One region of the Streptomyces sp. BB1-1-1 genome, then DNA from elsewhere that is predicted to be linked to it. Evidence: riboswitches for the same ligand, from Rfam matches in the RefSeq annotation. Region 1 holds a riboswitch; each other region holds the start of a gene.
What was found. A riboswitch is a leader RNA that binds a small molecule or an ion and turns the genes downstream of it on or off. The one in region 1 is predicted to bind cyclic di-AMP.
Positions count from the first base shown of each region.

Region 2: it holds a riboswitch for cyclic di-AMP, as region 1 does, so the genes downstream of both, RI578_RS24000 (transglycosylase family protein) here and RI578_RS21430 (M23 family metallopeptidase) in region 1, are expected to answer to the same signal.
Region 3: it holds a riboswitch for cyclic di-AMP, as region 1 does, so the genes downstream of both, RI578_RS33415 (C40 family peptidase) here and RI578_RS21430 (M23 family metallopeptidase) in region 1, are expected to answer to the same signal.

Region 1 covers NZ_CP134203.1:4,650,841-4,654,076, forward strand. Annotated here, with positions in the region: gene RI578_RS21425 (PP2C family protein-serine/threonine phosphatase) at 1-1,090, shown strand, start outside; cyclic di-AMP (ydaO/yuaA leader) riboswitch at 1,345-1,503, shown strand; gene RI578_RS21430 (M23 family metallopeptidase) at 1,515-2,549, shown strand; gene RI578_RS21435 (aldo/keto reductase) at 2,688-3,236, shown strand, end outside.
Region 2 covers NZ_CP134203.1:5,201,953-5,205,188, reverse strand. Annotated here, with positions in the region: gene eno (phosphopyruvate hydratase) at 1-393, opposite strand, end outside; gene RI578_RS24000 (transglycosylase family protein) at 650-1,372, opposite strand; cyclic di-AMP (ydaO/yuaA leader) riboswitch at 1,376-1,542, opposite strand; gene RI578_RS23995 (transglycosylase family protein) at 1,725-2,741, opposite strand; gene RI578_RS23990 (cytochrome P450) at 2,885-3,236, opposite strand, start outside.
Region 3 covers NZ_CP134203.1:7,280,775-7,284,010, reverse strand. Annotated here, with positions in the region: gene RI578_RS33430 (VOC family protein) at 16-384, shown strand; gene RI578_RS33425 (ATP-dependent Clp protease proteolytic subunit) at 537-1,172, shown strand; gene RI578_RS33420 (hypothetical protein) at 1,180-1,488, shown strand; cyclic di-AMP (ydaO/yuaA leader) riboswitch at 1,859-2,003, shown strand; gene RI578_RS33415 (C40 family peptidase) at 2,007-2,480, shown strand; gene RI578_RS33410 (ATP-binding protein) at 2,571-3,062, opposite strand.

The DNA.
Region 1 (3,236 bases):
GCCGGACGCGGGGCCGCCGCGGCGGACCTCGTACGGGCGGGCCTTCGTACGCCTGCTCCCCATCCTGCTGATCGTCGCCGCCGTCCTGTACGACATCTTCACCCCGAGGTACTTCACCGCGGGCCCCCTCTACACGGCCGCGCCCCTGGTCGCCGCGCCGATCTACTCACGGCGCGGCACGGCGCTCACCGGTGTCGCCGTCGTCGCCGCCGTCATCGGGCTGCAACTGAGCAAGGGCGTCATCCACTACGTCGACTCCCTCACCGAGCTGATCACCATCGCGACGGTCGCCGTGCTCGCCGTACTCGTCAACGGCTTCGTCCGCCGCACCGGCGAGCGCCTCGTCTCCGTCCGCGAGATCGCCGAGGCCGCCCAGCGCGCCGTGCTGCCCGAGCCGGCCGAGCGGATCGGCGGGTTCGAGATCGCCGCCTGCTACGAGGCCGCGCAGGCCGACGCCTTCATCGGCGGTGATCTGTACGCGGTGCAGGACAGTGCGCGCGGCATCCGGCTCATCGTCGGGGACGTGCGCGGCAAGGGCATGGGCGCGGTGGCCGCCGTCGCCGTGGTGATCGGCGCGTTCCGGGAGGCCGCCGAGCAGGAGGCGACGCTGGAGGCGGTGGCGCAGCGGCTGGAGCGGGCGCTGGCGCGCGAGGGCACCCGGCGCGACGGACTGGACGCCTTCGAAGGGTTCACCACCGCCGTACTCGCCGAACTCCCGCACGGCGACGGGATCGTCCGCATCGTCAACCGCGGCCATCCGCCGCCCCTGCTGCTGTACGCCGACGGCACCCTGCGCCCGCTGCCCGCCCGGGAGTCGGCGCTGCCGCTCGGCATGGGCGAGCTGGGCGTGTGGCCCGACCGCGCGGAGGAGGCCGACTTCCCCGGTGGGGCCACGCTGCTGCTGTACACCGACGGACTGTCCGAAGCGCGGGACGCCCGGGGCGAGTTCTACGAACCGCACGTGCGGCTGGCCGGCCGCGTGTTCCGGCATCCGACGGAGCTGCTCGACACCCTCGCCGAGGACGTACGCCGGCACTCCGGGGGCGGCATGGCCGACGACATGGCACTGCTCGCCGTACGACGGCCCTGATCGGCCCTTGATCAACATCACCGGACGTGACCGACCGACCCCCCTCCGCATAACAACTGACGTACTGTCAGAAACTCGAAGCGGGAAAGGGAATACTCAGGACCGGTCAACTCGCCCGGTTTTCACCGATCGTGAGGCGTACGTCCGGGACGGATGCGTTAATGATCAAGAGGAACGGCTTGGAATCCGAGCCCCGCGTCTATTAACGTTCGATAACGCAGCGCGGTCGTCCCAGCCGTCACAGAAGGCGGCTCCGTGCGCACGCGCCGAATCCCGCAAGGGAACCGGGGAACCACCACATTGGGGTGAATCGGGCGTATGACGCCGTGCCTAGTCACGGCGGATATACGCGCGTAGGAGACCTTCCTGCTCCGAACCCGTCAGCTAACCCGGTAGGCGAAAGGAAGGAAAGGAGTACGCCCACGTGGCGTCCAACCGGCCTGCCCCCGAGGCCCCGTTCGTGCCCAGCGGGCACGACACCGAAACCTTCGGCTACGACGGCTACCGCACCGAAGAGGGCCCCTGGGAGGAGTGGAATCCCACCGCGGACTCCATCCGCCCCGTACGCGGCCGGCACCGCGTCGCCAAGCAGCGCGGCGGGCTCGCCCGCAGCTCCACCGTCCTCGGCGTCGGTGTCATAGCCGCGGTCGGCGCGGGCGGCATGGCCAGCGCGCAGACCGGCAAGCCGCCGGTGTCGATCTCCATGCCGGACCTGCCGAACGTCGGCTCGCTCATCTCCGACGAGGAGAAGCCGGAGCCGCAGGGTTCCGCCACCCCGCTCAGCGGCATCGGCACGGTCGCCGCCGAGACCTCCTCGGAGAGCGACCCCGGCGCCGGTGAGACGCTGCGGGCCCGGATCATGGCGCAGGCCGAGCAGCAGCAGGCCCAGGTCGAGACCAAGGCCGCCGCCGAAGCCGCGGCCGCCGCCGAGAAGAAGGCCGCGGAAGCCGCCGCCAAGGCGGAGAAGGAGGCCGAGGCCAAGGCCGCCGCCGCCAAGAAGAAGGCGGAGGAGGAGGCCGCGAAGAAGGCCGAGGCCGAGCGGCTCGCGAAGCTGGCCAAGCAGTACACGCTGCCGACCTCCTCGTACACCATCTCCTCCAGCTTCGGCCAGGCCGGCGCCTACTGGTCCTCCGGCTACCACACCGGCCTCGACTTCGCCGCCCCCACGGGCACGCTGCTCAAGGCGGTGCACAGCGGCACGATCACGTCGGCCGGCTGGGACGGGTCGTACGGCTACAAGACCGTGCTCACCCTCGACGACGGCACCGAGATCTGGTACGCCCACCAGTCCTCCATCAGCGTCAGCGTCGGCCAGGAGGTCACCACCGGTGACGTCATCGGCCGCGTCGGCGCCACCGGCAACGTCACCGGCGCGCACCTCCACATGGAGGTCCACACCAGCGGAGGCGGCGGCATCGACCCGATGGCGTGGCTGCAGAGCAAGGGCCTGACTCCCTGATCCGCGCCTCGCGCGGCGCCGTTTCCTCCGATCGCCGGCGGTCCTGACGACGACCCCCCGACGTCAGGGCTGCCGGTTTGCGGGATCTTTGCCCCGCTTCCGGAATCGCCAGGTCCGGTGCGTTCGTTGACGCAGGACATGACTTCTCTGCGCAAGCTCGGCTCCTCCGACCTGGAGGTCTTCCCCCTCGCCCTCGGCGGCAACGTCTTCGGCTGGACCGCCGACCAGGACACCTCCTTCGCCGTCCTCGACGCCTACACGGCGGCCGGCGGCAACTTCCTCGACACCGCCGACTCCTACTCCGCCTGGGTCGACGGCAACAGCGGCGGCGAGTCCGAGACCGTCATCGGCAAGTGGCTCGCCTCCCGCGGCAACCGCGGTGACGTCGTCCTCGCCACCAAGGTCAGCCAGCACCCCGAGTACCCGGGCTTGAGCGCCGCGAACATCAAGGCCGCCGCCGACGCCTCGCTGCGCCGCCTGGGCACCGACCACATCGACCTCTACTACACCCACTTCGACAAGCCCGAGGTGCCGGTGGAGGAGATCATCGGCGCGCTCGACGAGCTGGTGAAGGCGGGCAAGGTCCGGCACATCGCCGCCTCCAACATCTCCGCCGAGCGGCTCGCGGAGTCCCTGGCCTTCTCCGACCGTGAGGGCCTCGCCCGGTACGTGGCCCTCCAGCCCCAC
Region 2 (3,236 bases), 550 kb from region 1:
GAAGAGCGGCAGGTCGCTGGCCTCGGAGGCGGCGTGCGCGACGGCCAGCGAGACACCGAGGATGGCGTTGGCGCCCAGCGAGCCCTTGTTGTCGGTGGCGTCCAGGTCGAACATGGCCTGGTCGATCAGGCGCTGCTCGGTGGCGTCGTAGCCGACCAGCTCCGGGCCGATCTGCTCGATGACGGCGAGGACGGCCTTCTCGACGCCCTTGCCCAGGTAACGGCCCGCATCGCCGTCACGGAGTTCGATGGCCTCGAAGGCACCGGTGGAGGCGCCGGACGGGACGGCGGCACGACCCGTGCTGCCGTCGTCGAGGCCGACCTCGACCTCGACCGTGGGGTTGCCTCGGGAGTCCAGGATTTCCCGGGCTACGACGACGTCGATGGACGGCACGAGCATCTCCTTCTTCAATGTGACGCTTCGGTGTGACGCGCGGGTCCACAGGACCGCAGCGGCTCTGCGGGACCGAGCCTAACCGGCTCCGGGCGATCGGCCAGCCGATCGCCCACCCGCTGGACAGAACCGAGAGTAAATTGTTTCCGAACGGAACAAAGACGTTCCCGGAAACCGGGGCGGGATCGGGGCGTGAAAAACCCGTCCCGGTGCGTACGGGGGAACACGCACCGGGACGGGAGCAGGGGGCCGCTGCTTACTTCAGGTGCAGCTGCTGGCCCGGGTAGATCAGGTCGGCGTCGTCGACGATGTCGTCGTTCAGCTTGAACACCTTGGCCCAGCCGCCCTTGACGTCGTGCTCCTCGGCGATCGAGCTGAGGGTGTCGCCCTTGACGACCTTGTACTCGCCGTCGCCCTTCTCGACCTTCTTGCCGGTCGGGGTGGTGACGGTCTTCTTCTCGGCCGGCTTCTCGGCCTTCGGCTCGGCGGCCGGGCGCTCGTCGGAGCGGGAGGCCTTCTGCTCGGCGGAACGGTCGGCGGTGGAGCCGCCGCTCTCGCTCTGCGAGGAGCCGCTGTCCTGGCTCTCGGCGCCGCCACCGGTGTACGCGGCGCTCGACAGGCCGGTGCCGCAGACCGGCCAGGCACCCTTGCCCTGGCCCGCGAGCACCTTCTCGGCGATCTCGATCTGCTGCGCCTTGCTGGCCTGGTCGGCGGTGGCGGCGTACTGCGTGCCGCCGTAGCCGGCCCAGGTGGAGGCGGAGAACTGCAGACCGCCGTAGTAACCGTTGCCGGTGTTGATGGACCAGTTGCCGCCGGACTCGCACTGGGCGACGGTGTCCCACTCGGACGCGGTGGCGGCGGAGGCGTTGCCGGCCGCCATCAGCGGGGCGGCGACGGCGGCACCGGTGACGCCGGCGACGGCGATGACACGGGTGGCCTTGGACGGACGGCGGTGCTTGCCCTTGCCGGAAAACAGCATGGTTGATCCCCTCACCGACGCCTGCGAGGTGAGCTGTCGGGTTCGGGCCGGTTGAGTTGCCCGGCCGGGTTCCTCGCGGAACTCGGCTCCACCCCTAGCCGCTCCGGCTCAACTGCCCGGTGCGGCACTTACCTTGGGTCCCCCGCTCCTGCCTTCGGCGCTTGCGCGACGACTGTTCCCGGACGGCCGCTGGCAGGATTCGGCGTTGCGGCAGCCGGGGCCCGCGATGGCGAGCGGTCATGACCGTAGACACGCGCTCCGCGGATTTTCAAAGACGATCACGGCTTCTGAGACCTATCTCTCACGTGATCCAAAACGGACATACAGTCTCGAACCATGACGCGAACTGCCCCTACTTTTCGCCCGATTCGCCCGTGACCGTGAGCGTCTGACCGGGCAGGATGTGGTCCGGGTCGGTGCCGACGACCTGCTTGTTGCCGACGTAGAGCGAGCGCCACCCGCCGTCGAGCCCAAGGGAGTCGGCGATGCCCCAGAGGCTGTCGCCGGAACGGACGGTGTACGAGCCGTCCGCGACCTCTCGCACCTCGTCCTCACCGCGCGAGGCGTGCCGCCCCGACGACTCGCCCGCACGACCGTCCGCCGCGCCCTCGTCGGCGCTGTCGCCGCGATGCTTGCCCGCGCCGGAGTCCCCGGTGTCGGTGAGCGCCGAATCCCCGCCAGTCTGCCCCGCCTTGTCCCTTTCGCCGGTCTCCGGAGAGGCCGTGGGCGAAGCGTCGGCACCCTGGGAGCCGGCGCTGCCCGTGGGCTCGGCTTCAGGGGAAGTGTCGGACTTGGTCGAATCGTCCCCACTGTCCGACGTGGCGTCAGGGGTGGAGGGCGAAGACGGCGAAGGGGACGAAGAGGACGTCTCGGAGGTGGGCTCCGGCGACTCGGTCGTGCCGGACGGCTCGGGAGTGTCCGACGTCTCCGGCGCCGTCGGCTCCTCCGACGTGCCGTCACCCGTCGAACCGGTTCCGCTGTCCGTGGGCGCCGGGCCGTTGCCCATGCCCGCGAGCAGGGCGCAGGTCGGCCAGGCGGCGATCCCCTGGTCCGCGTGCAGCTTCTCGGCGACTCTTATCTGCTGGGAGCGACTGGCCTGGTCGGCGCTCGGCGCGTACTCGGTGCCGCCGTACCGCTCCCAGACGTCCTGGGAGAGCTGCAGGCCGCCGTAGTACCCGTTGCCGCTGTTCTGGCTCCAGGCGCCGCCTGTCTCGCACTCGGCGACGCGGTCCCAGTTCGCCCCGTCGGCCGCGTGGGCGCCGGTGGCGCCGAGAAGCGGGATCGCGATGGCGGAGCCGGTCACTCCGGCTGCGACGACCAGGGCGGGAGCCTGGCGGGGGCGGCGGTGACGACCGTTCCCGGAGAGCATGCGACGACCTTTCACGAGACAGCGGGGACCGCGCGGCGGGTGATGCTCGGCGCCACGCTGATTCGTGAACGTATAGGCAGATGATCGCTTGTCACAAGTTCATGCCGCGCAGATCACGTGAAGATCACAGAGTTGAGCGCGTGTCACTTTTGCGTCGGCGACGAACCGTTGCCCGCCGACGACGGGACGGGTGTGAACGACACGGGCAAGGTGCGCAGACCTCGCATGATGAGCCCGCCGCGCCAGCGCAGTTCGGCCGGGTCCGCGGCCAGGCGCAGGTCCGGGAAGCGGGTGAGCAGTGTGGCGAGGGCGGTCTGCCCCTCCAGGCGGGCGAGCGGGGCGCCGAGGCAGTAGTGGATGCCGTGGCCGTACCCGAGGTGCTGGCTGTCGCGGCGGGAGAGATCCAGGGTGTCCGGGTCCGCGAACCGCTCCGGGTCCCGGTCGGCGGCGGCGAGGACGACGAGGACGGGGTCGCCGGCCGCGATGTCCTGCCCG
Region 3 (3,236 bases), 2.6 Mb from region 1:
CCCGGGAGGTACCCCATGGCAGGCGAACCGTCCTTCTTCGAACTCGGCGTGGCCGATCCCGAACGCGGGCGCGTCTTCTACGGCAGCCTGTTCGACTGGGCTCTCGAAGCCGGCCCCACGGGGCGCGGGTTCTCCATCGGCACGGGCGGTGTGCCGGGCGGCCTGCACGGCGGTGACGCGGGCGCCTCCCCGTACGTCTTCTTCCGGGTCGACGACCTGGACGCCGCCGTGGCCAGGGTGCGGAAACTGGGCGGCTCGGTCCAGGACCTCGGCGAGGAGGGCGAGGAGGACGCGGAGTCGGTGGCCCGGTTCGGCCGGTTCGCGCTGTGCCGGGACGACCAGGGCTCCTCCTTCGGCCTGCACGAGCCGCCGAACGGGGGATGAACGCGGGCGCCCCACGCCCCCCTACGGCTCGCTTCCGCTGCCGGCGAACGCGCGATCCTCGCGACTCCTCACCCTCCGCAACGTACGTCCTGTACATTTTTTACAGGAGGCAGTGCAGCCGAACACGGTTCTGCCACGAGGAGGGGTTCGCCATGACCCGACCGTCCGCCCGTCACGTCCTGCCCGAGTTCACCGAGCGCACGAGTGCCGGGAGCCGGACGACGGACCCGTACTCGAAGCTGCTGGAGGAGCGGATCGTCTTCCTCGGGACACCGGTCGACGAGACCTCCGCGAACGACGTGATGGCGCAGTTCATGTATCTCGAACACCAGGCCCCGGACCGGGACATCGCGCTCTACATCAACTCGCCCGGCGGCTCCTTCACCGCGATGACGGCGATCTACGACACCATGCGCTACGTCGCCTGCGACGTGGAGACGACCTGCCTCGGGCAGGCGGGCGCGTTGGCCGCGGTACTGCTGGCGGCGGGCACGCCCGGCAAACGCGCTGCCCTGCCGGGCGCACGGGTGGTCATCCATCAGCCCGCGCTCACCGAGCCGGTGGAGGGGCCGACGAGCGACCTGGCCATCCAGGCCGGCGAGTTGATCCGCGTCCGCGCCCGCCTGGAGGAGATCCTCGTACGGCACACGGGCCGCAGTCCCGAGCAGGTGAGCGCGGACATCGAACGGCACACCGTCCTGGACGCGCAACAGGCCCTGGAGTACGGCCTGGTGGACCGGGTGGTGCCCAGCCGCAGGGTCACATCTCCGGCACCCGGCGCGAGGTGATCCGGCGATGCTGCCACCGGAACTGCCACCACTGCCCGCCCTGACCCGCGCCGAGGCCGAGCTGATCGACCGGTACCTGGACGTCGTCGACCTGCTCGGGCGCATCAACCCCGCGCGGGAGGGCGACACCTATCGCGGGCTGCGGGCCGCCCAGGCGCTGGTCGGCAAGGCTGCCGCCCTGCGCGACGCGCTGGCGCTGATGCACCGGCGGCGCGAGACCGAGCTGCACGCCACCACCCTGGCCCGGGCGCTGCGCGTGCTAGACGGTGAACGGCGGACGGCGCGAGTCGGCCTTCCGCCCCGTTCCGGCCGTTGAGGCAACCGGAGTCGAAACGGACCAAACGGCGTACCGCCTTTCGGCGTAGGGAAACCTCCGATTTCCGACCGGCCGAGCTTGCGCGACCCGCGTGTCCGGACAGCGCAATGAGCCACTGCGTCGCTGGTCCCGGGGTCGTCACCACACGCACCGGCTGGTCGAACACAGAGGTGTCCACCCGAACGGGTGAGTGGTGAGTAACAACACAAAGGGCACGTTCCGTTGGGATTTTCCCATGGGGCGAGACAAGATCCGTGACTGACGACAAGCCCCCGCCGCAGCGGCGGGGCGGTCCGGGCGGACGCCGAGTCCTGCCGCCGCCCGGACGACCGGTCGACAGGAGTGGATCGGCAGGAGTGGAGGACCCGAGCACGACGGGTCGCCGGAACGGTCGTCTCCGCTGGAGCCGCGCCGGGCCGAGCAGCCCTTGGGGTGAAGCCGCACTCGTGCGGCCGGGCAACTTCGCCAGCCCGAATCCGACAGGTCATCCTTCACAGGCGGCTGACGAAGGGTTGCGCATGTCCGCGCTCAATCGTGTCCCGTCGCTGATGGCCCGTGCCGGTACGGCCTCGGCCCTCACCCTCGCCGCCGTGGGCGGTTCCGTAGTGGTCCCCGGCGTCGCCTCCGAGGCGGTCGCGGCGAGCCATGCGACGAAGGCCCTCAAGATCGCTGCCTCCAAGAAGGGCGCGCCATACAAATGGGGCGCCGTCGGACCAAGCAGGTTCGACTGCTCGGGGCTGACGCTGTACTCGTTCAAGAAGGCCGGCAAGAAGCTGCCACGCACCGCCGCCCAGCAGTACAACAAGACCCGTCACATCTCCGCCAAGAACCGCAAGACCGGGGACCTGGTGTTCTTCCACTCGGGTCGCAGCATCTACCACGTCGGCATCTACGCCGGGAAGGGCAAGATCTGGCACGCCCCGAAGACCGGGGACGTGGTGCGTCTGCAGAAGATCTGGACCGGCAGCGTCTGGTACGGCCGGGTCAAGTAGCCCGCCCGAGGGGGTGACGGCGTCCTGACCCGCCGTCACCCCCTCGGGTGCGTGGTATGCGCCTGCGGCGCGCCGGGGACCGTCGGCGACTCACCGCTGCGGCTCCTGGCTTCCCACGGCCCGCCCGACGGCCGAGGCCGGTTCGGCGGGCACCGGACCGGCCGGCGGTGCCCAGGGCAGTTCGATGGAGACGGTCTTGCCGCCCTCGCGCGTGGGCCGCACTCTCAGCTTGCCGCCGCACTCCGCCGTCAGCCAGCGGATGATCACCATGCCCCGGCCGTTGTCCTGCTGGACGGCGGCGGGCAGGCGCTTGGGAAACCGCGGATGGCTGTCGGTGACACCGATGCGCAGCCGCTCGTCACGGTCGAGCACGAGGTCCACGGTGAAGGTGGGTGACTGTCCGAACGTGTGCTGGACCGCGTTGGTCGTCAGCTCCGAGACGATGAGCCGAACGGTGTCGGACACGTCGGTGTCCGGCGGCAGGCCCCACTCCGCCAGTGTGCCGACCACATAGGTGCGCGCGGCGGCCACCGAGGCGGGATCGCTCGGCAGAGTGACGGATGCTTCCAGATGGTCTGCCATGGCGACGTCGTCCCTTTCCCACGGGACCGCAGCCGGACACGGAGCGGATGGTTCGAGTACGGTCCCGGACTGGTGCTTCGCCGCCAGACTGCCATCACCAGGCCGGTGCGGGGCGGCGATCCACCAAGATATGCATATATCTGTCGCTCAAAGCGGTGAACTCTGCGACGGCAG